One region of the Paenibacillus sp. Dod16 genome, then DNA from elsewhere that is predicted to be linked to it. Evidence: riboswitches for the same ligand, from Rfam matches in the RefSeq annotation. Region 1 holds a riboswitch; the other holds the start of a gene.
What was found. A riboswitch is a leader RNA that binds a small molecule or an ion and turns the genes downstream of it on or off. The one in region 1 is predicted to bind S-adenosylmethionine.

Region 1 (12,179 bases):
GAATCGGATATGGCCTGAATCTGGCCGGTATTAAAATGGTCGATGTCATGCCGGCACGGCTGGCATTCCTGCTGACTTGCCTGGTTGTAGGCGTGGCCGTAGTCATTATATATCTTGTCCTGCTGGTGGTGTTTGGCGTATTGCGGCAATCGGAGCTGAGCAGTTACCCGCGCCTTTTGCAGAAGGTGTTCCGTCCGCTTATGAGACAGAGGTTGTTCAAAAAGTCCGCTTTTGATAAGAAAACCTCTATCGAGGCCACTTCAAGGATGAGCGACCGCGATGCATAGGTAGGTTTTCTTGCGATATAGAATTTCATCAGTTCCACTGATAACTCATAAATTCTATATCTAACACGAAGGGAATCAGGAAGCAGCTCGGCATCGAATCTTGAATTCAGCCGGGCCTTCCGGTGCTCACGTACCCAAACGTACGCTCCGCTCCTCAGTCCCTAGCTTCATCCAACCTTCTCGGTGCTTAAAATCGACCTTTTTGAACACGCACTTATCGTGTATATAGAACGGAACAGAGACCTTCCTTGCAGTATCGGGACGGTCTCTTTTCATTTTAATGCGGATGGAACTGATCAGACACATCATGCACGATGGAGGTTTTCTCCAGAGCGGCCCGATGGGCGTGAGTAATATCCGGCAGCAGCGGCCGTAACGGTTTGCGGATATGCCTAAACATCGCCCGGCCCTGAAACCAGTCGTATCGGGGAATCGGCTCGGGGGGGTCATCCTCCCAGATCTCCTCAAGATAAGGGCTGTACAGACGTTGGCCTTCGGGCAGCCATTCTGATGCGATGAGGTCAGATCCCGCGTGGCCATGATTCATGGCTTGCTCAAGGGTCGGCGTAAACAAGGCCGGCCAGTATTCAGCGCGCGATCCTTGGTGCTTGGTGGATCGTGCGAAGGCCAGCACAGCGCGGTAAATTTCCTCATATCCAAACAATAAAGCATACAGCGAACGGCCTGCCTTGATCCGAATGGACAGGTCGTCAAACTTGGGGATGGTAAGTCCGGCCAGCGGCCTGGTTGGGGATAGGGGCTTTGGCCCAGCGCTTTCCCCCGACACTGTTCGTCGGACTTGACCCAGCGGAAACACGATTTGATTCAACCGGGTCAGCTCATGCATCCGAAAGAAGGGATTCTCCAGAATATGTTGTTGGTAAAAAGGATGTCTCGCCACACGCCCCTCAATATAGTTCTGCTCATTAATAATGAGTGCCACCGTAAGCAGCGAACTGCTCTGATCCTGCCAGAACTGTTCCCAGAACGGTGTCATGAACGATGAAACATGAAAGTGGGGGAGTAAATGAAATAGGGGCTTGCCTTTATTTCGACTGTGTATATAGAGAAGCAGCTGGGGATAGGCGTCCTGGAAGATCAGCGCATTGCAGCGCTCCAGGAAACGGTACAGATTGCTCTTGAATGTCGGATCCATGAGATCCGACATCAATCCGCCTTTCAGATCGCTCATATTCCATCCGGCATTACGCGATACCATATGGGCCAGGAAGGCCCAATGCAGCTCAGGATGCGATATATAACAGTCCAAATAGGCTTGCGTACGCGTTACGTTACTCCGGTTGGCTGCGGCTGCGGCCTCCTGAATATGATGAATCAACTGCTGCTCTTCTTGAGATAGCTGAACATCTGCACCTGGTTCATGAATCCGAATCTCGCTATACCCTTGCATGGAAGGCAACGGAAACGGGGAAACGCTCTGCTGCAAATAGGGATGGGAGGAGAGGATTTCCTTGAGCTTTACGCGAATCCTCCTTACCGATGCATAGTCCCATTGCAATTCGTGTCTGCTTGTCCGGAGCTTTAAGGAGAATCGCCATGACGCGATCATCCCCGACCATGATTCTGTCAGGGCCTGCGGAATGGCTGCCGCCCATGACCATACATCATCTTTGCCCTGGCTTTTTTTATTTTTGACTCCGTTCGAGTGCATTCGGGGGTCACCTGCACTTTCTGATGGTTAATCCCTGCCTGTGAACATCATAATGTCAGTATGCTCTAAAATTTGACTTCCACTCAACATTTTGATTCACTAAGGGGGAAGGAACTCGACGTAAAGGGGAGATAATCAATGGAAAAAATCACTTCGGAAGCAGAATTTCAGGTTGCAATCCAGTCTCCGCGACTGACCGTTGCCGTATTTAAAGCAGACTGGTGCGGCGATTGCAAGTTTATCGATCCATTCATGCCGGAGGTTGAGACGAAGTTCTCAAACCAATTGACTCTGGTAGAGGTTGACGTCGATGCTGTCGGTGACGTGAGTCAGCAGCAAAATATTTTGGGTATCCCCAGCTTTGTTGCATACTCCGATGGACGCGAGCTGGTTCGCTATGTTAACAAACTCCGCAAATCGCGCGAGGAAATTGAAGATTTCCTGCAGCGTGCCGTGGACGTATACAGTACGATTCATAAGTAAGGGTGACCATAGCACCGCCGCCTTGATCTATAACTGGCGGCGGTGTTGTTTTATATATCGAATAGAGGTATGGCGATGAAGTCAAGTACCTGGATCATGAAGGTTTTTCTCATTTTTGAACATTTTGTCACAATCGCTCAAGTGACCGTGGCGGTAGAATCAGGTATAATGAAATGTGGACTGTGTACGATGCGATCCTGTAAAGGTTTAAATAGTGAATGATTAGGAGCAGCAGGTGAGATAAGTGAATGATAAACAACTAAAATGGCTGAGTTACATAACATGCTTAGTTATGTTCTGCGCGACGTTCGGTGGCATGGTTGTGACAAAGACGGACTCGGGACTCGGTTGCGGTCAGGAGTGGCCGCTGTGCAACGGTAAATTTGTTCCCGCTTACACGGTATCCTCCATGATTGAGTATTCACACCGGGCCGTTAGCGGAATGGCGGGTTTGGCGGCGCTCGCTTCGCTGATTGCGTTCTGGAAGTACAAGCGGGATCGCCGGGATTTGATGGCTTATGTTATCGGGACCTCGGTATTCGTTATTGTACAGGCGATCATGGGTGCTCTTGCGGTGGTTAAGCCTCAATCGGCTGCGATTATGGCGCTGCATTTTGGCTTCTCGCTGATTGCCTTTGCTAGCTCTGTCATGCTGGCTCTGGGTATGCGGCGGGTAGAACAGGCGAAGGGGCCCGTAGACTTGGAGCGTCTGCCTCGGGTAAGCAAGGGCTTCCGTAATTTAGTATGGGGCACAGCCTTGTACAGTTACATCGTGGTTTATATCGGTGCGTTCGTCAGCCATACCGATTCCCGGGAAGGGTGCTCCGGCTGGCCGCTGTGTAACGGGGAAGTGATACCGGAGCTGAGCGGAGGGGTAGGCATCGCCTTTATGCACCGCGTGGCGGCGCTTCTGCTGCTGATCGTTGTGGCGGTGATGGGGCATTTTGCATATTGGCGGAACCGCGACAACCGGGAGATCCAGATGCTGGGCATCTCGGCAACCGTGCTCTGTCTGCTGCAGGTGTTCAGCGGCGCCCTCATTATGGCAACGATGCATAACGAGGAGGTTTACGTATTCTCCGCACTGGGGCATACCTTGCTGATCTCCGCCTTATTCGGCGTACTGTGTTATTTAAGTGTCAGGGTTTGGCAGCTCAGCAGACCGGTTAAAGCCGAAATGCGGCCCGATCATAGCATACCTCGCGAAAAGATTGTATAAAGAAAAGCAAAAACCATGAAATAAAAAGATCGAATTCAGACAACATCGTTTATGCAAAGTCCCCGAGCCTGCCTCGAGGGCTTTGTTGTATAGTAAGGGGGGAGCCGATGATAACCAAGCCATCCGCTCGACCTGTCCGATATCAAGGAGATGGGGGTTGTCTGGTCGTTTCGGGGGCATCCTATAAGAACAATCCCTGGTCATGGATGGAATGAAACCGGGATACCCGGATGAGTTATTCCTGCGTGAGGATATCATGAAGACGGTTGAAATGCGGTGGAATCCCTATTTTGGCAAATAGCGATCCAAGAACCAAGGTTAATCTGATGACGCGAGGGGGGTACCGCCATGCTTCGAATGTTACTTGGGGAACAGCCCCGGCAGAATAACGGCCTGCTTGAGGAAGCCATCGAATCGATGGTCCAAACAACCCGGCTGCTGCAGAAGGAAATGGAGAAAAATCAGGATCCGACGCATGATTTTCGCAAGCTTGAGATTTGGACCCGGGGGTTGATCGTTTCCCTGGATGAGCTGGAACAGAGCTGGAATGCGGCCAGGCATTTCAGTCAATCGATCCAATCGGGTTACATCGATGACATGTCGATTCAGGAGCAAGGGGAATATCAACGGTATGTGTATTTTTACAAAAACGGCTTCATCCGCGTATTCTCGATCCTTGACAAGCTGGGGACGGTGTTGAACGATTTGTATGATCTTCATACCTCCAAGGTGAAGGCGCATTTCTCTTATTTTACGGTCCTGCGGCAGTTTAAATTCCTAAAGGCCCACGGAGAGCTGGCCAAAGAGCTGGAGGAGATCAAGGATCGTTACAAAACACCGCTGAACACCCTCCGGAAACGGCGCAATGCTGAAATCCATTACATGAATTCCGAGATGCAGGATGATTTGTGGCAGCGTCATCAAGGGCTGTCGGACAAGATCGAGCTGGAGGATATCGGCCAGCACCTGGACGATCTCAAACAGGGCGTTGATATGGTATGCCGGAGTTTGGCGGCCTCTTATAAATATACGAACAAGCTTTGGGCGAAAAATGGAGTCAGGACTTAGGCACAAAATCGCCATGAAATTCCTTTTGACAAAAACCTGAAAAGAATCTATACTAACTATTGCATTCATTAAATGTTATCAAATCAGATCAAATTAATCGGGAAAATTTCATATCGATGTTTTCTTATCGAGAGAGGCGGAGGGACAGGCCCGATGAAGCCCGGCAACCGACTCCAGCGTGTAATTGCARAACGCGATGACGCATGGAGTGACATGGTGCTAATTCCTTCAAAGCTACAGGATATCCTTGGCTTTGACAGATGAGAAAAGGCGTTGACTTTTACGTAAAGAGGGCCCTTTTTGATTCTACAAAAAGAGGCTCTTTTCTTTTGGGTAAATAGATATGAAGCTACGGAAAAAGGAGGATTATCGGATTGATTGAGCTCAAGCAATTGACGAAGCAGTACGGAAAAGCCGGAACTTTAACAACTGCGTTGTCCGAATTGGATTTGTCGATTGAAAAAGGAGAAATTTTCGGAGTGATCGGACACTCCGGTGCAGGTAAAAGTACATTGATCCGTTGTATCAATTTGTTGGAGCGGCCCACCTCGGGCGAAGTGTGGGTGAACGGTAAGAACTTGACGTCGCTTGGCAAGAAGCAGCTTCAGGCGGAACGCCGCAAAATCGGCATGATTTTTCAGCACTTTAACCTGTTGTCATCGGCGACGGTGTACGATAACATTGCGTTTCCGCTGCGTCTGATCAAGACGCCGAACGCCGAACTGGAACGTAAAGTATCCGAGTTGTTGGCCTTGGTCGGCCTCGAGGCGCATCGGGACAAGTACCCGTCTCAGCTATCTGGGGGCCAGAAGCAGCGGGTGGGCATAGCCAGAGCGCTCGCGAGTGATCCGGAAGTGCTGCTGTGCGACGAAGCGACTTCGGCTCTTGACCCGCAGACTACGGATTCGATCCTGCGCCTGCTGCTGGACATTAACAAAAAGTTTCATCTGACGATCGTGCTGATTACCCATGAAATGCATGTGATTCAGAGCATATGCGACCGGGTCGCCGTTATTCATCAAGGCGGCATCGTGGAGCAAGGCCCGGTAACGGAAGTGTTCCTGAAGCCGAAGCATGAGGTAACCCAGGAATTTATCCGTCAGGAGATGGACAGTGGCGAAGCTTTCCGTCTGGCCATTCAGGGCCAGACGAACGGACCTTCAAGGGCGGTGCAGATTACGTTCCTTGGATCGAAAACGTACGAATCAATTCTGTCCCATACCGTCCATGAGACGGGCGTGAATTTTGCAATTCTGCAGGGTACCATTTCCACGATCAAAGAAACGCCGTACGGCCAACTCATTGTCCGTTTTGAAGGGGAAGAGGGCGCCATCGAAGATACGATCCGGAAGCTCCTTGAACAAGGATTAGACGTGGAGGTGATTCATTAATGTTCGAACTCGATTTTACCCAGATCGACTGGAAAGAAATATGGACGGCAACCTTGGATACCCTTCGGATGCTGGGGGCATCGGCATTGTTCAGCTTCATTATCGGACTGCCGATTGGCGTGCTGCTCTACATGGCCGCTAGATCCACATCCGGCCTGGTACGCTTCGGATACTCGATCCTGTCGTTCATTGTGAACATCCTGCGTTCGATTCCATTCATTATCCTGATCGTTGCGATGATCCCGATTACGAAATCGCTTGTGGGTGTTTCTTATGGCGTGCTGGGAACCATTCCACCGCTCGTGATAGGCGCAGCGCCATTCTTCGCCAGACTCGTGGAAACTGCCTTGAATGAGGTGGACAAAGGGGTCATTGAAGCGGCTCAGGCCATGGGCTCCTCGACAAGCCAGATCATATGGAGGGTTCTCCTTCCGGAGGCTCGCCCGGGTTTGCTGGCTGGGATGACCATCACGATTGTAACCCTGGTATCGTATACCGCGATGTCCGGTCAAGTCGGCGGCGGCGGGTTGGGCGATTTGGCTATCAAGTATGGATATTACCGTTATGAGACGGAGATTATGATCCTGGCCGTCGTATTAATGATTGTGCTGGTACAACTGCTGCAGATGGCAGGAGATCGCTTGGTCCGACATTTTACAAGAAAATAACGGAATGGATGAGGCATCAAGGAAGACAATATAAAAAAATAATATATTTTCGGAGGGAGAGTTTTTAGAATGAAAAAATGGACATTGGCATTGATCAGTTTGACATTGGTTACGGTGCTGGCTGCGTGCGGCAGCAAGCCTGCGGATAACGCGGCTGAGCCAGGGGGAACAACAGGAGGCGGCGCTCAAGAGCCCGTAACTTTGAAAGTCGGCGCTTCGCCTTCACCACACGCCAAAATTTTGGAGCATATCAAACCAGCGCTTGAAAAAGAAGGTGTGAACCTGGAAATCGTGGAATTCACCGATTATGTTCTGCCTAATACGCAAGTGGACTCCAAGGAAATCGACGCGAATTTCTTCCAGCACAAGCCTTACCTGGATAATGAAATCAAAGAGCGCAAACTGGACCTGGAGTCCGTGATCGCCGTGCATGTGGAGCCGCTGGGTGCATATTCCAGAACGATTAAATCGGCCGATGAGCTGAAGGATGGAGCCGTTGTGGCGATCCCAAGTGACCCATCGAATGCGGGCCGTGCATTGACCCTGCTGTCCAAGAATGGCGTCATTAAGCTGGAGGATGAAACCAAGCTTGAAGCTACCGCTAAGGATATCGTGGAAAATCCGAAAAACCTGGAGTTCAAAGAAGTTGAAGCCGCGATGCTGCCGCGTATGCTGGATGAGCTGGATCTGGCTGTCATCAACACGAACTACGCGCTTGAAGCGGGACTGGATCCAACAAAGGATGCACTCTTTATCGAAGACAAAGAGAACCCTTACGCCAATCTGCTGGTAGCTCGTCCGGACAACAAAGACTCCGACGCCATTCAAAAATTGGCGAAGGCGCTGACTTCCGAGGACGTGAAGACCTTTATTGAAGAAGAGTACAAAGGTGCTGTCATTCCGGCATTTTAATTCGAGCACCAAGGCTCGATGATGCTGAACATAAGTTTCATCGTATCCGAGAAGAGAGGGCATTATCCAAAAGACCGTGGGTCTTTATGGATAATGCCTTTCTTTTTTTGTATAATGGGCCCTCTCTGCCGGGTTTGCAAGTTGTTAGGCCTTATCAAATCTTTTATACTGAAGGAAGGATATCCATCTGAGGAGGGAAAGCCTTGAAGGGAAAAGTGGCGCTGATTACAGGCAGTGCGACAGGATTGGGGAAAATGACGGCGCTGTCGTTAGCCCGGCAGGGATGTCATTTGGCTATAAATTATGTAAACAGCAAGGATGAAGCGGAAGCGCTCTCCCGCGAAATCGAGGGGTTTGGCGTGAAGTCCATTGCGATTAAAGCCGATATCGCCAGCGAGCGTGAGCTGTATTCATTGGTGGATCAGACGGAGGAGCAGCTGGGAGGCATCGATATCCTGGTGAACAACGCAGGTCCGTTCATTCGGGAACGTCGTCTATTCTCGGAGTACAGCCGCGACGAAATCGTACATATGGTGAATGGCAATTTAACCGGCGTCATGCTGCTGGACCACCGTGTTCTGCCTGCCATGCGGGAGAAAAAGTGGGGACGCATCATCCACTTTGGATTCGGACATGCGGGAGAAGCCCGCGCGTGGCCTCAGCGTTCAGCCTACGCTGCCGCTAAAGTGGGCCTCGTATCCTTTACGAAGACCCTTGCGGTGGAAGAAGCCCCGTATGGAATCACCGTGAACATGATCTGTCCGGGGGATATTCGCGGAGCCAACAAGGAGAAGACCATTGATGAGGTATCGGGCATCCAAGACGGTCTGACCCCGCGCGGACGATCGGGAAGCGGGGAGGACGTCGCCAGGGTGATCGAGTATTTATGCCTGGATAAGTCGGATTTCATTACCGGCAATATCATGGATATATCCGGGGGGCTGGATCCGATCCGTCCGTTGATTAAACCGGATTAATCTAAAATAACCCCACAAAGTGGAGTCCATGCTTCGATGCTAATTCCAAATTCTTTATACTTGCGGGGCTCCCTAAAACATATCATTGCAGTTAAAGAATTGCTTATGCTCCGCTGAAAACTTATATATTCTTTAATCTCAAAAAAAGAGTCTTGGTTCCACGAGGGAAACCAAGACTCTTTATAGTTAAAGAAGATTTAGAATACTTGAACTACTTCTTGAATGCCTTCTACTTCTTCAACCAGGGCGCGTTCGATCCCTGCCTTCAGAGTAATGGTGGAGCTAGGGCAGCTACCGCATGCACCCATCAATTTCAGCTTAACGATGCCGTCTTCAACGTCAACCAGTTCCACGTCACCGCCGTCGCGCTGCAGGAACGGACGAAGTTTATCAAGCACTTCAGCCACTTCATCATATACAGTGGTTTGCGTGTTTTCACTCATCTTGTTCAACTCCTTTCCTCCCTATATTATAGTACATAAACCGGCAAAATAAAATGCCAATCTTAAGGCAGGTCTAATAACAATGTCCATTATCATTGAGTTTTGCACAAGCAATTCCTATTTCGGAACGGATAAAGTTCTGCAGACGCTTGAAGCCAAGTACGATTGTCAAGTCATCGAATACGGCTGCCTGACCAGCTGCGGCCAGTGCTACCTGATGCCCTTCGCTTATGTGGATGGCGAATGGGTCGAGGCCCCCACGGCTGAAGAGCTGCTTGACGTTGTCATAGCCAAGCTGGAGAGCTTTCAGGACAGCGAAGAGGAAAACTGACGCCGGATACCTGGCATTTCCGTGAGGAAGAACATAGCGTCTGCAGCCTGTTCGCTGCTAGTAATGACGCTTGGATTTCCAGAGAACGCCGCTCTTCAATATCCTTGGTACCCGTCCCAGCACCGACGTGCTGCCCATGAGTCCAAAGCCCGCATGTTTGCCGAGGGAGCCGAGGGTTCCCTTGAGCTTCAGCGGAGATACCTTTGGCGTATCATCACGCCATAAGGCTTTCATGACATGTCCCACTTGCTCGGCTTGAGCCCCGGCTGCCTGCGCGCTTGGGACGAACGGAAGGCTGGCGCAGTCGCCGATCACGTACACTTCCGGATGGGACGGAACCTGATACCACTCGTTCAGCAGAATGCGTTCGCTGCGGTCTTTTGGCAGATCGAGATCCTGTACGACCTTTACGGGCTGGATGCCCGCCGTCCATACGGCCAGGTCGGTTGCGATAGGCACATCCAGATTATACACGGCATCCTTCTCAACTCGGGATACGGAAACCCCGCTGTGGATATCCACATGGTGTTCCTCAAACCAGCGATGAATATAAGCAGACAAACGGTTAGGAAAAGAAGAAAGTACCCGTTGTCCCCGGTCCAAAATGGCGATATTAAGGTCAGGCCGGCTTTCACGAAGATCGGCAGCGAGTTCGATGCCGCTTAAGCCTCCGCCAATGATATGAACTTGACCATAAGGTCTGAGGTTGTTCAGGTGCAAATAGGTTTCCCGGGAGGCAGAGAAAGATTGCAGGCTAAACGTGAATTCTTCAGCGCCCGGAACGCCATGATATCGGTCCGTACATCCCAGAGCAATGGCGAGTTGGTCGTATTCCACGGGATCGTTGTTCGTCAGGTTAACAAGCCTCTTCTCTAGATCGATGGATGTGACTTCACCATATACAATTTGGAGGCGGTCATACACCGGGAATTTAACACGAACGGCGGTATCGGCCACGGTGCCTGCTGCCAGCGCGTAGTATTCGGTTTTGAGTCCTTGGTATGGCATGCGGTCGATGAGCACGACCTCCACGTCCGGAGGAAGATAGCTGCTGAATAATTCTTGAATTAGGGCAAGACCACCATAGCCTCCGCCGAGAATGACGAGCTTTTTCATAAATTTCTTCCTTTCTCAAGAGATAAGAAGGTGAGCGCCGATTCGCAAGAAAAACGCCGCTAGAAGCGGCTTAGGTTACCCACGCTATATTATCTCTTTAACCTGTTTTCCGTTTTTTGGAACGTCTCTCGTTTGCTTAAATCCTGCTGGTAAGACTTATTCGTAAACCTTAATCTCGTTGTAGAAGGTATCGCGTTCAACCGGAATCCGGCCAGCGCCTTGGATGAGCCAGACGAGCTCTTTGCGTGTCAGCCCTTCCGGGGTTAAGGCTCCTGCAGCATGGCTGATGCGTTCTTTCAGGATCGTACCATGGACATCGGAAGCGCCGAAGCTGAGAGCAACTTGAGTCAATTGCGGTCCGATATTAATGAAGTACGCTTTGATGTGGTCGATATTATCGAGCATCAGACGGCTGATGGCAATGGTTTTCAAATCCTCGTAGGCCGAATTGCGGCGCATGATGCCTGCATTCTTATTCTTCGGCTGCATGGACAGCGGAATGAATACCATGAATCCACCGGTTTCATCTTGAAGATCCCGAATTTGCAGCATATGGCGGATCCGGTCCTCATGGCTCTCGATCGATCCGTACAGCATGGTCGTGTGCGTCTTCATGCCAAGCTTATGTGCGGTACGGTGAACGTCGAGGTATTGATCTACGTTGGCTTTATCCACCTTCATCTTCTGACGGTATTGGTCAGACAGAATTTCGGCGCCGCCGCCTGTTAAGGATTGAAGACCTGCCTTCTGCAGTTCTTGCAGCACTTCCTTCGTGCTAAGTCCGCTTATGCGAGTGAAGAATTCAATCTCCGCTGCCGTATAGGCTTTCAGAGTTACTTCCGGGAAACGCTCGCTCAATGCCTTCAGGGAATCTACATAGTACTGGAACGGCACATGGTTATTATGTCCGCCAACGATGTGAAATTCACGAATCCCGGGATGAATATGCTGCTCGACATACTCGATCATCTCAGCGCCGGAGAGGGTGTAGGAGCCTTCCTCGCCTTGATCTTTCCGGAAATTGCAAAAAGTGCAGTGGGATTCGCATACATTCGTGAAATAGAGACTCATGTTCTCAATGAAGTAAACTTTTTTCCCGTTCTTGCGCAAATTTGCTTCATTAGCCAGCTGCCCGAGGGTCAGCAGGTCATCGGTTTGGTACAAATACACACCGTCTTCAAGATTCAGGCGTTCGCCGTTTTGGACTTTCGCAACGATCTCCGCCATTCTCTGATCGGTAAATGGTGTCACAATTGTGGACATGTTCAATCCTCCTGTTCACACTTGACCTGCATAGAAGATCCAGCAGAAAAAGCGATCATAAAGTGAATCACTCCCCTAAGGGAACGGTCCGTTTATAGTGGTATAACAACAAGCATCAATAATGGGCTGAATAAATAAGTGAGTTTGTGAAAAAATATACAACTGTGGACCAGCCATAACCTTTGCCGCTTTTTAGCCGGGGGATGTGACAAATATCCAACAGTTGCCGCCCATGTTCCTTCCCTATTATAAACCTGACCCCTCGGGGTAGCAACACAAATAGAGGAATTGAAAATAGGTTATTCATTACATATCAAATGCCATCATAACAACCTTGAGCGAATTCGCG
Region 2 (12,179 bases), on a different contig from region 1:
TCGAAGCATTGCGTAACGGCATGGGGGAAAAGGACCGAATGGTTGAATCCTATAACCAGCGGCGCAGACTCGTGGTTCAAGGGCTGCGCGAGATCGGTTTGGATTGCCACGAGCCACAGGGAGCGTTCTACGCGTTCCCGAGCATCAAGCGAACGGGACTCGGCTCGGATGAATTTGCCCAGCGCTTGCTGACCGAGGCGAAAGTGGCTGCCGTACCGGGCACCGCATTCGGTCTTGGCGGGGAAGGATTCATTCGCTGCTCATATGCTACATCCATTGCCCAACTGAATGAGGCCTTGGAGAGAATGGGCAATTTTGTGGAAAAAATAAAGTAGGCAAGGAAATCGTTGAACTTTTTCCTTGAATTAACAAAAAAATTACTTTCCATTGGCAAAATATATGTTATAATTTTATTTTGGGGGCAGAATTTTACTTTCCAAGGAGGGATCACCAGTGTTTTGTGATTATGAATTGTCAAACTACCGTGGTGACTATACGGTTGAAGACAATAATCACGGTAAATGGTCAATTAAATCAGCCAAATCCACTCCTCAGGAAATTACCTTGGAAGACGAAATTCACATGCTTCGCCGAAAGATGGAACAAATTTTTTTGGAAGAGCAGTCCTTCACATCAGAGATTGTCATCGAGATCAGCAGTTTGCTGGACTTGAAGATTAACGAATATATGAAGGCCCATCCCAAAAAGAAACTATAAAATACGATCTGATTGAATAATACAAGGCTGTTCCTGGGGCTAGATGCCTTACGGATCAGCCTTGTTTGCGTTTAAATGATTCCCTCTGATGTAAAAAACCGTCCCGGAATCATGATGGGCCTGGTCTTATTCCGGCGCAGAGGGACCCTGATTCGAAATTATGCTATAGTTGAGCATATTAAGAAAAACGTCTATCGACGTACTTTCTCAGAAGACAGACCGCGGTTAAAGGAAGTTTTTCTTGCGAATATAGAATTGCTCAGCTTCGCTGAAACTATAAATTCTATAATCTTAAGAAATATGGTGTTATTGAATAAGGATCGGACGATGAAATGGAGGATATTGTGATGAAGGTATATACGAGAACGGGAGATGCAGGGGAAACTTCAATTATTGGCGGTCGTGTGCCCAAGGATGACCCGCGGATAGAAGCGTATGGCACGATTGATGAATTGAACAGCTTTGTCGGTCAGGCCGTGTTTTTGGCCAAGGAAGCCGACTTTGAGGAGCTGCACCTTCAGCTCGTTCGAATCCAGCATGAACTGTTCGATTGCGGCTCGGATCTGGCCTATGCTAGGCCTCGAGAGGATAAACTCAAGGTAAGCGCCGAGCTTGTGGACAATCTGGAGGTATGGCTGGATGCTTTCGAGGAGAAGAACCCTCCGCTTGAGCGTTTCATCTTGCCTGGCGGAAGTGCGTTGTCTTCGCTGCTTCATGTATGTCGGACCGTATGCCGCCGAGCCGAGCGGTTGACCGTTTCGCTGCAGCGAACCACGGAAATCAATCCGGAGGTCCGCCGGTATTTGAACCGATTGTCCGACTATTTCTTTGTGACTGCACGGGCAGCCAATGTGCACGCCGGGATTCCGGATGTCGAATATGAGCGAAGCGGAAAGGTGTTTCGGTAATTCATGAGTTTGTATTATCCGCCTATCAGTTATGTCGTGTCCCCACAGGAAGACGGCATGCTGCTTAAGACCATTTTGCAAAAACGGATGGGAGTATCCCGTAAGCTGCTGTCTCGCCTCAAGTTGACTGAGCAGGGCATCATGCTGAACGGGACCCGTGTATACATTAGCGTTAACGTGCATGCCGGAGATCTGATCGAAATCCGGATGGAGCAGGAACGATCGGACGATATGCTGCCCCAGCCGATGAACCTTCATATTCTGTACGAGGATGAACATTTGCTTGTCCTGAACAAGCCTGCGGGGATCATTGTCCATCCGACGCACGGGCATTATACAGACACGCTGGCGAACGGCGTCGTTCACTATTGGCAGGAGAAGGGCTGGAACTACCGGTTCAGAGCGGTTCACAGGCTGGACCAGGAGACTTCCGGCGTGTTGGTGATTGCGAAGAATGCATATATTCACCAGCATGTCTCCGAACAAATGATAGCCGGCACCGTTGACAAGAGGTATGTAGCATTTGTTCATGGCAAGCCTGCTTTGCCCTCAGGCGATATTGACGGTCCGATTGATCGGGACCCGTTAGAGCCCCACCGCCGCATCGTAACTCCCGAAGGATACCCTTCGCTTACGCGGTATAAGGTATGCGAAGCTTACCCTTCCGGATCCTTGGTCGAATTAAAGCTGGAAACGGGTCGTACCCATCAAATTCGGGTGCATATGCTTAGCATCGGTTGTCCATTGATTGGAGATCAGATGTATAGGCATCCGGTTTACGGCGATCGGGAGTTACGATCAGACGGGGCGGAGGTGGAGGCGGAGGCGGATTCGGACTTGGCCGCCGGTCCAGCAGATCTGGAAGCCGAAACGATCATGAGGCTGGACCGCTATATGGGCCGGCAGGCGCTGCATGCAGCGAGCCTGACGCTGATCCACCCGATTGAGGGGAGCAAGATGACATTCACAGCCCCGCTTCCTGAGGATATGAACGCACTGAGAAACATGCTCGCGGATGAGGCGACTTAAGTAGGTTCAAAACAACACTAGAAGGAGAACGTATCAAATGAGCAAACTGAAAGTATATCAATATCCGAAATGCGGGACATGCCGCAACGCGGTCAAATGGCTGCAAAACGAAGGACATGAGCTGGAACTTCAAAATATTTTTGAACAACCGCCACAAAAGGAAGAACTAGCCGACCTTATCGCCAAGAGCGGCCTGGAACTTAAGAAATTTTTCAATACGAGCGGCGAGGTCTACAAGGAAATGAATCTGAAGGACAAGCTGCCTGGGCTCTCCGATGAGGAGAAGATCGAACTGTTGTCGTCCAACGGCAGATTAATTAAGCGTCCGATCGTGACGGACGGCAGTAAAGTGACCGTCGGCTTTAAGGCGGAACAATATCAGGAGTCATGGCAGAAGTAGAATGGATCCAGTGTATACACATTCTCCTGCTGAAGAAGGTAGAGCATCCCAAGGTCTTTCGACCGCCGGGATGCTCTTTTGTTTTAAGAGATAAGAAAGTATAAACATCCGAGGCTTAGCATCCTTATCTCGCAAGGAAAACTTCCGCTAAATGCGGTCTGTCTACTGAGAAAGTACGTCGATAGACGTTTTTCTTATGAACAGCCAATGATAGGAAATTCAAAGAAATACCTTATGACAAGCCCAAGACTATATAGGGATATGGTATAATGACAAGGTATATTTAAGGTTATATCAGAGAAGTTAAAGTTAGGAGCGATCATGACTGTGATACCCAATCAACAACCATCCTTAATGCTTGTAGACGGGATGGCTTTATTATTTCGTGCTTACTATGCAACCGCCTCAAGCGGCTATATCCGTAGAACCAAAGCGGGTGTTCCGACCAACGCGATTTACGGCTTCCTGCGGTATATGTGGGATGCTATCGATAAATTTCAGCCTACCCATGTGGCGTGCTGCTGGGATATGGGATCAAAAACATTTCGTACAGAGCAGTTTGCATCGTATAAAGGCAATCGTCCGGAAGCCCCGGATGATCTGGTTCCGCAGTTTTCGTTGGTGCGCGATGTGACGGAATGTCTGGGAATTCCGAACCTGGGCGTCGTGGGCTATGAGGCCGATGATTGCATCGGCACGCTGGCCAGACGGTACGGGGACAGCATGAATGTCATGATCCTGTCAGGGGACCATGATCTGCTTCAGCTCGTGAACGATTCGACTTCCGTCATCATTATGAAAAAGGGACACGGCAATTATATGCACTATACCCCGGAAACGTTATATGCCGAAAAAGGACTTTCTCCAAGACAGGTTATCGATGTGAAAGGCCTGATGGGAGATACGAGCGATAATTATCCGGGCGTACGCGGGATTGGCGAGAAAACGGCAGTCAAGCTGATTCAGGAGTATGAATCCGTGGAAGGCATTCTTGCGAATCTTGATTCACTGACCAAAGGGGTCCGCACCAAGATCGAGGCGGATTTGGAGATGCTGCACCTGTCCCGGGCTTTGGCCGAAATCCATTGCGAGGTTCCCATGGAGTGCGAATTGGATCTGTGCCGCTTAAGCGTGGATCACGAACGTGCATTAACCAAACTGGAGGAGCTTGAGATGAAGAGCCTCGGTCATCTTTTTGGTGTGGCGGTGGTTTCCTAGTCATGCGGAGACGGTTTAATTTCGGAAGAAAATCAATTTTGACCGGTTTACTGCTCGGGACATTGCTACTTCTTATATCGGCATGTGCCTCCGTCCAGACTCCTTCAACCGATACCTCTAAACAGCCCTCAAGAGACGAGAAGAAGGTGGAAGTTATGGTTTCGGCAGCAGCAAGCCTCAAATCCAGTCTGGAAGAGACCGGACGACGATTTGAAGCGGAATTTCCGAATGTTACGCTGCGTTATAATTTCGGCGGTTCGGGCTCTCTTGGACAACAGCTTGAGCAAGGGGCGCCCGTAGATTTGTTTATATCCGCAGCAACGGAGCCGATGGATCGATTGGTCGAGAAGGGGATCGTGCAATCCGATGCGGTTCAGTTGATGTTTCGAAATGCATTGGTGCTGATTGAGCCTGTCGGCAAACAGAACGTGAAGCAATTACCGGATCTATTAAAACCCGAGGTGCGCGTTGTGGCCATTGGGCAGCCGGATACTGTACCGGCCGGAGAATATGCCAAGGAGGCTCTTCAGAATGAAGGCCTTTGGGATGATGTCGAATCCAAGGCGGTGTATGCCAAGGACGTGACGCAAGTTCTGGCTTATGTAGAGTCGGGGAATGCGGACGCCGGTTTTGTGTACAAAACCGATCTGAAGAGTTCCGCCAAGGCAACGCTTGCGCTTGAGGTCGATCCGGACAAGCACCAACCGATCGAATATCCTGCAGCGGTTCCTGGTAATGCCAAGCATCCGCAGGAGGCTGAGGCTCTTCTCGAATTTATGCGGAAGCCCGAGATCAGGGATATCTTCACGGAGGCTGGATTTGAGGTAGCGGAGGCATCGCCGTGACCACGACCGAAATGTTCTGGATGCCGGTATGGCTGTCGATAAAAACATCACTGCTGTCCAGCATCATTGCATTTATACTGGGAGCAGCAGCAGCACGCTGGATGTCCCGGCGCTCGTTTGTCGGCAAGACGGCGGTAGAAACGCTGCTGATGCTTCCGCTCGTGCTTCCGCCTACGGTGGTTGGCTTTCTTCTGCTTGTCATGCTGGGCAGAAACAGCTGGATAGGTTCAGCTGCCGAATGGCTGTTTGCCAGACCCATCATTTTTAGTTGGGGAGCCGCGGTCATAGCGGCTATCGTGGTCTCGTTTCCGCTTGTGTATCAGAGCATGCGGGTGGGCTTTGAGTCTGTGGACCCGGAGCTTGAGGATTCGGCGCGATCGGCCGGGGCCGGCGAATGGCAGGTCCTTCAGTGGATTACGCTGCCGCTTGTTCGCAGGGCGGGAATTTCGGCGTTCATACTGGCCTTTGCCAGAGGTTTAGGGGAATTTGGGGCAACCTGGATGGTTGCAGGCAATATACCGGGCGTTACGCAAACGCTGCCCACGGCGATTTACGTTGCGGTAAGCAATGGCGAGAGCGGGCTGGCGTGGGCGTGGACGGCGGTCATTATTTTGTTCTCATGGCTGTTACTGGCCGCGTCAGGAACGGGCAGAAGCAGAGAAAGAGGCGGGCAGACTTGACGGGAGCACCATGTTTACATATGCTTCGAATAGAGCTTGTTAGCAACTATATAGAGAACAAGGCACAGCACATCGTGGAGAGGATGGAAGAAGCATGAGTTTACTTGGAGCAATTGAAGCAGGAGGAACCAAGTTCGTTTGCGGCGTGGGTATGGAGGATGGAACGGTTGTGGAGCGAGTGAGCTTCCCGACAACAACCCCTGAAGAAACCATGGCAAATGTCTTTAACTTTTTTGCTGATAAGGATATAGAGTCGATCGGAGTCGGTTCTTTCGGGCCGATTGATCCGGTGAAGGGCAGCCCGACTTATGGCTGCATTACAACGACACCAAAGCCGCATTGGAGCAATTACAATATTGTCAAAGCATTGGAAGAGCGTTTTCATGTTCCGATTGGGTTTGATACCGATGTAAACGGAGCAGCTCTTGGAGAATATACATGGGGCGCTGCCCAGGGACTGGATAGCTGTCTGTATATCACCATTGGAACGGGAGTAGGAGCAGGCGCCGTGGTAGCTGGTGAATTGATCCACGGATTGTCTCATCCGGAGATGGGGCATATTTATGTGCGCCGCCATCCGGAAGACCGGTATGAAGGGACCTGTCCTTATCATGCAGATTGTCTGGAGGGGCTTGCAGCCGGACCGTCTCTTGGCAAACGTTGGGGAGTTCCCGGTGTGGAATTGACGCCGGATCATCCGGCTTGGGAGATGGAGGCTTATTATCTGGCACAAGCGCTGATGAATTATGTCCTCATTCTGTCCCCTCAGCGTATCGTGATGGGCGGAGGCGTTATGAAGCAGGAGCAGCTGTTCCCGCTGATCCGCACGAAGCTTCAGGAGCTGCTGGCCGGATATGTACAGCATCCAAGCCTTCATGACGGGATTGATCAGTTCATCGTTCCGCCGATGCTCGGCGATAATGCGGGTCTCTGCGGTGCATTGGCGTTGGCCAAGCTTGCAGTAGATGAGGCCAAGAGCGTTCAAGCTTAACTTTATTTGTTATATAGAGTGAGCCAAAATGAGTTTGACTTTATTACAGATTATGGTATTATGAATTCAACAGTATAACGTATGGAACGGGAAGCACCTTTCTTTGTCGCTGCGGCGGAGGAGAGGTGCTTTTTTGCGTTGTTCCATCGTTGTGCTGAATGCTAAACGGGAGGTATTCGAGGGATGCAAATTGTATTCATGAATCAGATGAGCGGAGCGGATGAGTCAGGTCACCTCCGTTCTGCTCAAGTATGGATCGGTGAGGAAGAGGGAGGATGGCGGCTCGGCTGGCGGAACATGGAACCGGACGGTGAAGTATCCGATGATGAGTGGTATGAAGGGAATTCATGGAATGAGTTATTATGCGTGTATCGACATCAATTAGCGAAGAAGCTTGGAGAGGGGTTCCGGCCGCTTGTGGAGGGGGTATTCCACGAACCGGGAGAGACTGGAGGCAAGAATCTTGGTGTGCAGAAGCTGCAGTGCTACAGTGAGCTGTATGGCTCGGAGGAGCTGTACACGGAGCTGTGTGCCTGGCGCAGGAGAAAGGCGGCTTCCGGAAGAAAAGCACCTTATTTCATTGCCAGCAATCGGGTGCTGCGCATGATTAGCGCCTTCGTCCCCCAGAACGAGGAAGAGCTGCTGCAGCTTCCGGGAATCGGAATCAGCAAGTCTTCAGAGCATGGGGCGGAGTGGCTGGAGATCACGTCAGGAATCGAGCGAACCACAACCTTTCCACTGGATTGGGTTGATAAGCAGCTGCAGGAAGAGGTGTTCTTGTCCTGGCTGTATAAGCAGAAGGAGCAGCGCTACAAGCAAGAGCTGGACCGTTTCCGAATTCGCCGTACGATGCTGCTTGGCATAGCTGAGGGAGCTTCGCTGACCGAGCTGGAAGAACGCACTTCGTTATCTCGTCGAGATTTGGTTGAGGAATTGGAAGGTCTTGAGAAGGACGGTTATGATACGGAGCAGCTGCTGGAGGTTGAACTGAATACGATGACGTCTACCGAGCAGGCGACGGTATGGAAGGCTTTTGAGGAGCTGGGCGATACATTTCTTAAACCCGTATTACAACGGGTATATGGAGAAGGACAAGCCCACAATGGAGAGGTAGAAGAGATTGGCGGAACGGAGAAGCTGTATGAGCGGCTGCGCCTGATCAGGATTCGCTTTCGGCGGGAAGAACCTGGTAAAGCGAACGCAGGCTAATTCCAGGTAATGAAAACAGGACGGATTCCCTTGCGGCAGGGAGATCCGTCCTGATGGTTTCGAGAGCTTCATATCCAGTCTTTCTTACGGAACAGATAAAACATGAGAGCACCGGCAGAAATCATGACGCCTATAACTACATAATAAGAATATTCCCAGTGAAGCTCAGGCATATTGTCAAAGTTCATGCCGTAGATGCCTGTAATCAGCGTCAGTGGAATGAAGATCGTTGTAATGGCGGTAAACACGCGCATGATTTCATTGGCCCGATTGGCGATACTGGATTGGTAAGCCTCTCGAAGGTTTCCCATGAGATCCCGGTAGGTTTCGAATGTTTCGGAAATTTTCACGGCATTTTCATAGATATCGCTGAAATATTTTTGCAGCTGGTCATCGATCAGCCGGAGATCTTTTTTGTTAAGTGTATTGATAACTTCCTTCTGCGGTCCAAGCACCTTTTTCAACCAAAGAATCTCGCTTCGCAGACCGATGATTTCGCTGAGGTGGGATTTTTTGGTATGCATCAGAATGTCTTCCTCCAGCTTTTCAATCCGCGCCTCGATGCGGTCCCCGACGGAGAAATAGTTGTCCGTCACAAGGTCGATCAAGAGATAGAGGAAGCGGTCAGGCGTGCTGACTTCATCCTCCCAGAGAAGCGGTTTAACGGTGCGCAGCTCGTGGATCTTTTGCTTGGTCACCGTAATAATAAAATGTCTGCCCAGGAAAACATTCAATGCCCGAAGGAAAATCTCTTCGTCGTCAAACCGGATGCTGTTCACGACGATAAAATAGTGGTTCTCGTATATTTCAATTTTGGGACGCTGCTCCTCTTCGCTGAGGCAATCCTCAACCGCAAGATCATGCAGGGAGAAGAGGGGCTGCAGTTCCGCTAAATCATCCACATCCGCATCCAGCCAGTAGAAGCCGCTGGCCGGAGGTGTCAGCGTCATTTCGATGTCATCAACAGGGGTAAATACGCCCGAATCGACCAACCGGATTTTCATCTGATATCACTCCTTTGTCAAATACAAGCTGCTTGGTTAAGCAGTAAAGGCACAGGATATCAGCCCACCGGTATACGGGCATAATCAAGGAAGGTTAGAATACGATAAAAAGCGCATGAAAAATAACGCCGCCCTCTGCCGGTAAGCTGATCTTAATCCTATGCGGTTGTGCGTCTTGTGCATCCAGTTTCTGGCTCGGGTCACCGTCCATCTTCCATGTCACCTCTTTCATACTCGGTTTTAAACAGCACTTGTCTAGTATAACGCCGGGTGTAGGACCTTTCAAGTTGAAATCCGGTCCAGCCAGGGGCCACGGTACAGGGTATGGAAACCTTCGGTGAAGTGTGACGGACTTTATGAAAAGGTTCTTGACGAAAAATTGGGAATGATTTAAAGTAAGTATCAATTACGAACAATTTAAGACAACTGAATAAAGCGAAATCTTATCAAGAGCAGGTGGAGGGACTAGCCCTATGAAACCCGGCAACCGGCGGCAACATCGCACGGTGCTAATTCTTGCAGGAGATACGACGCTTCTTCGAAGCCGTTGTATAGTCTGACAGATGAGAGAGGCGCATTGTGATACGTATATGATGACCTTTCTCTACTTTGAGAAAGGTCTTCTTGCGTTTATACAGTCTAACGCTCTTTCTCACAGCTTTTTTATGGATGTATCATTTCATATTTCGAAGGAGTGAGCCACGATGCCAATTAAAATTCCGGATGCCTTGCCGGCAAAGGAAGTTCTGGCTGGAGAAAACATTTTTGTCATGGATGAGAGTCACGCATTTCATCAGGATATCCGCCCATTGCGGATCGCTATTTTGAACCTGATGCCTACCAAGGAAACGACGGAGACCCAACTGCTGCGATTGATCGGTAACTCCCCGCTCCAGGTGGATGTTGTCCTTCTTCACCCGAGTTCGCACGTTTCGAAGAATACGTCGGCTGAGCATCTGAAATCATTTTACAAAACCTTTGAAGAAGTGAAGAACCGTCGCTTTGACGGCATGATCATTACAGGAGCTCCGGTCGAGCAGTTGGAGTTTGAAGAAGTGAATTACTGGGATGAGCTTACTGAAATTTTTGAATGGACCAAGACGCATGTGACCTCCACGCTCCATATCTGCTGGGCATCGCAAGCCGGACTTTATTATCATTACGGCGTGCCGAAATACAGCCTCGAGGAAAAATGCTTCGGCGTATTTCCGCATACGATCAATGAAACATGTACCAAGCTGCTCCGCGGATTTGACGAAATGTTCTTTGTTCCGCATTCCCGTCATACGGAAGTTCGGCGCGAGGACATTACAGGCATTGACGATTTGGTCATCCTGTCCGAGTCCGAGGAAGCAGGCATTTATTTGGTATCAAGCCGGGATGGAAAGCAGATTTTTGCCACGGGGCATTCCGAGTATGATGCGGACTCTCTGAAGTGGGAGTATGACCGGGACGTTGCCAAGGGCATGGACATCGAACTGCCGCGGAACTATTACCCGAATAATGATCCAACAAGGACGCCTCCGTCCATATGGCGGGCGCATGCAAACTTATTATTTACTAATTGGCTCAATTWCTATGTATATCAGGAAACGCCATACGATATTGGTCCGCAAATATAGCAGTATACGGGAGGAGAGTTTGTGATGGAGAAGAAACCTTTTAATATAGAGAGCCGGCTGGCACAGATCGGCTCGGTGCAAGAACCGGTAACCGGAGCCGTGAATTTTCCGATTTATCAGGCTACGGCATACCGCCATCCCAAATTAGGCCAGAGCACGGGGTTTGACTACGCCCGTACGAAAAATCCGACCCGGTCGGTACTGGAGGACGCCTGCGCCGAGCTGGAATCCGGCGATGCCGGCTTTGCTTGCAGCTCGGGCATGGCTGCCCTTCAGACGATTTTTGCTTTGTTCGGTCAAGGGGACCATCTGATTGTATCGCTGGATCTGTATGGTGGGACGTATAGGCTGCTGGAGCGGATTATGTCCAAGTTCGGCGTTACGGCTACGTACGTGGATACGAATGACCTGGATGCGCTGGAAGGGGCAAGAAGGCCCAACACGAAGGCTGTATTTATCGAAACGCCGACCAATCCGCTTATGATGATTACGGATATCGAAGCCGTCTGTACGTGGGCAAGGCATCATCAACTGATCAGCATTGTGGATAATACGCTGCTTACTCCATATTTCCAAAGACCCATCGAGCTTGGGGCGGATATCGTTATACATAGCGCCACCAAGTATTTGGGAGGACATAACGATGTGCTGGCGGGGATCATCGTAACGAAGGGCAAGGAACTATCGGAGGAGATGGCTTTCCTTCATAACTCCATCGGCGCTGTGTTAAGCCCGACGGATTCCTATCAGCTGATGAGAGGAATGAAGACGCTTGCGCTGCGTATGGATCGGCACGAGACGAATGCAACCGCAGTGGCAACGTTTTTGACAACTCACCCGGCGATCGGCGAGGTGTATTATCCTGCCCTGCCGGACCATCCGGGACATGACATCCAGAATCGTCAATCCAGCGGCAACACGGGCATCTTCTCCTTCAAGGTGAAGGACGCCCGTTATGTGGAGCCCGTGCTGCGGCACATTAAGCTGATTGCGTTCGCAGAAAGCCTGGGGGGCGTTGAGTCCCTGATGACATACCCTGCTGTTCAGACCCATGCGGACATCCCGCTTGAGATTCGGGAAGCAATCGGCGTGGATGACCGCTTGCTCCGGTTCTCGGTCGGCATCGAGCATGCGGATGACTTGATCGCGGATTTGGATGCTGCACTGAGCGCGGCCATGGCTGAAGTGGAAGGGAGCACGGGAGAATGAGCATCGATAAAGGTCCATCCGGATTGGAAACGCAAACCAAGCAGTTAGCTGCTAAACGGGGACACGAGGAAGAACTGCGTTTCGAGACAAAACTATTGCATTTCGGCGGGGAAATCGACCGGGCAACCGGCGCCTCAAGCGTTCCGATCTATCAAGCCTCGACGTTTCACCATGAAGACATCTTTAACCCGCCGCAACACGATTACAGCCGTTCCGGCAATCCGACTCGGCAGGCGCTGGAGGATTATATCGCCCTTTTGGAGGGAGGCGTACGCGGTTTCGCTTATGCTTCCGGTATGGCAGCGATCTCCAGCTCGTTCATGCTGCTCAGTGCGGGGGATCATATG

Region 2: it holds a riboswitch for S-adenosylmethionine, as region 1 does, so the genes downstream of both, metA (homoserine O-acetyltransferase MetA) here and ACPV3A_RS19135 (methionine ABC transporter ATP-binding protein) in region 1, are expected to answer to the same signal.

Annotation. Positions count from the first base shown of each region.
Region 1 covers NZ_JBNDYG010000027.1:51,240-63,418, reverse strand. The annotation lists gene ACPV3A_RS19160 (putative polysaccharide biosynthesis protein) at 1-287, shown strand, start outside; gene ACPV3A_RS19155 (DUF2515 family protein) at 565-1,959, opposite strand; gene ACPV3A_RS19150 (thioredoxin family protein) at 2,098-2,442, shown strand; gene ACPV3A_RS19145 (COX15/CtaA family protein) at 2,687-3,661, shown strand; gene ACPV3A_RS19140 (Cthe_2314 family HEPN domain-containing protein) at 4,010-4,729, shown strand; SAM riboswitch class I at 4,851-4,996, shown strand; gene ACPV3A_RS19135 (methionine ABC transporter ATP-binding protein) at 5,104-6,120, shown strand; gene ACPV3A_RS19130 (methionine ABC transporter permease) at 6,120-6,788, shown strand; gene ACPV3A_RS19125 (MetQ/NlpA family ABC transporter substrate-binding protein) at 6,858-7,700, shown strand; gene ACPV3A_RS19120 (SDR family oxidoreductase) at 7,904-8,677, shown strand; gene ACPV3A_RS19115 (NifU family protein) at 8,875-9,120, opposite strand; gene ACPV3A_RS19110 (YuzB family protein) at 9,203-9,451, shown strand; gene ACPV3A_RS19105 (NAD(P)/FAD-dependent oxidoreductase) at 9,509-10,567, opposite strand; gene mqnE (aminofutalosine synthase MqnE) at 10,724-11,830, opposite strand.
Region 2 covers NZ_JBNDYG010000053.1:3,062-15,240, forward strand. The annotation lists gene ACPV3A_RS30850 (aminotransferase class I/II-fold pyridoxal phosphate-dependent enzyme) at 1-335, shown strand, start outside; gene ACPV3A_RS30855 (aspartyl-phosphate phosphatase Spo0E family protein) at 454-717, shown strand; gene ACPV3A_RS30860 (cob(I)yrinic acid a,c-diamide adenosyltransferase) at 1,065-1,625, shown strand; gene ACPV3A_RS30865 (RluA family pseudouridine synthase) at 1,629-2,654, shown strand; gene ACPV3A_RS30870 (arsenate reductase family protein) at 2,692-3,054, shown strand; gene ACPV3A_RS30875 (5'-3' exonuclease) at 3,376-4,272, shown strand; gene modA (molybdate ABC transporter substrate-binding protein) at 4,428-5,117, shown strand; gene modB (molybdate ABC transporter permease subunit) at 5,114-5,797, shown strand; gene ACPV3A_RS30890 (ROK family protein) at 5,892-6,788, shown strand; gene ACPV3A_RS30895 (HRDC domain-containing protein) at 6,972-7,997, shown strand; gene corA (magnesium/cobalt transporter CorA) at 8,066-9,001, opposite strand; SAM riboswitch class I at 9,442-9,571, shown strand; gene metA (homoserine O-acetyltransferase MetA) at 9,706-10,623, shown strand; gene ACPV3A_RS30910 (PLP-dependent transferase) at 10,648-11,832, shown strand; gene ACPV3A_RS30915 (aminotransferase class I/II-fold pyridoxal phosphate-dependent enzyme) at 11,829-12,179, shown strand, end outside.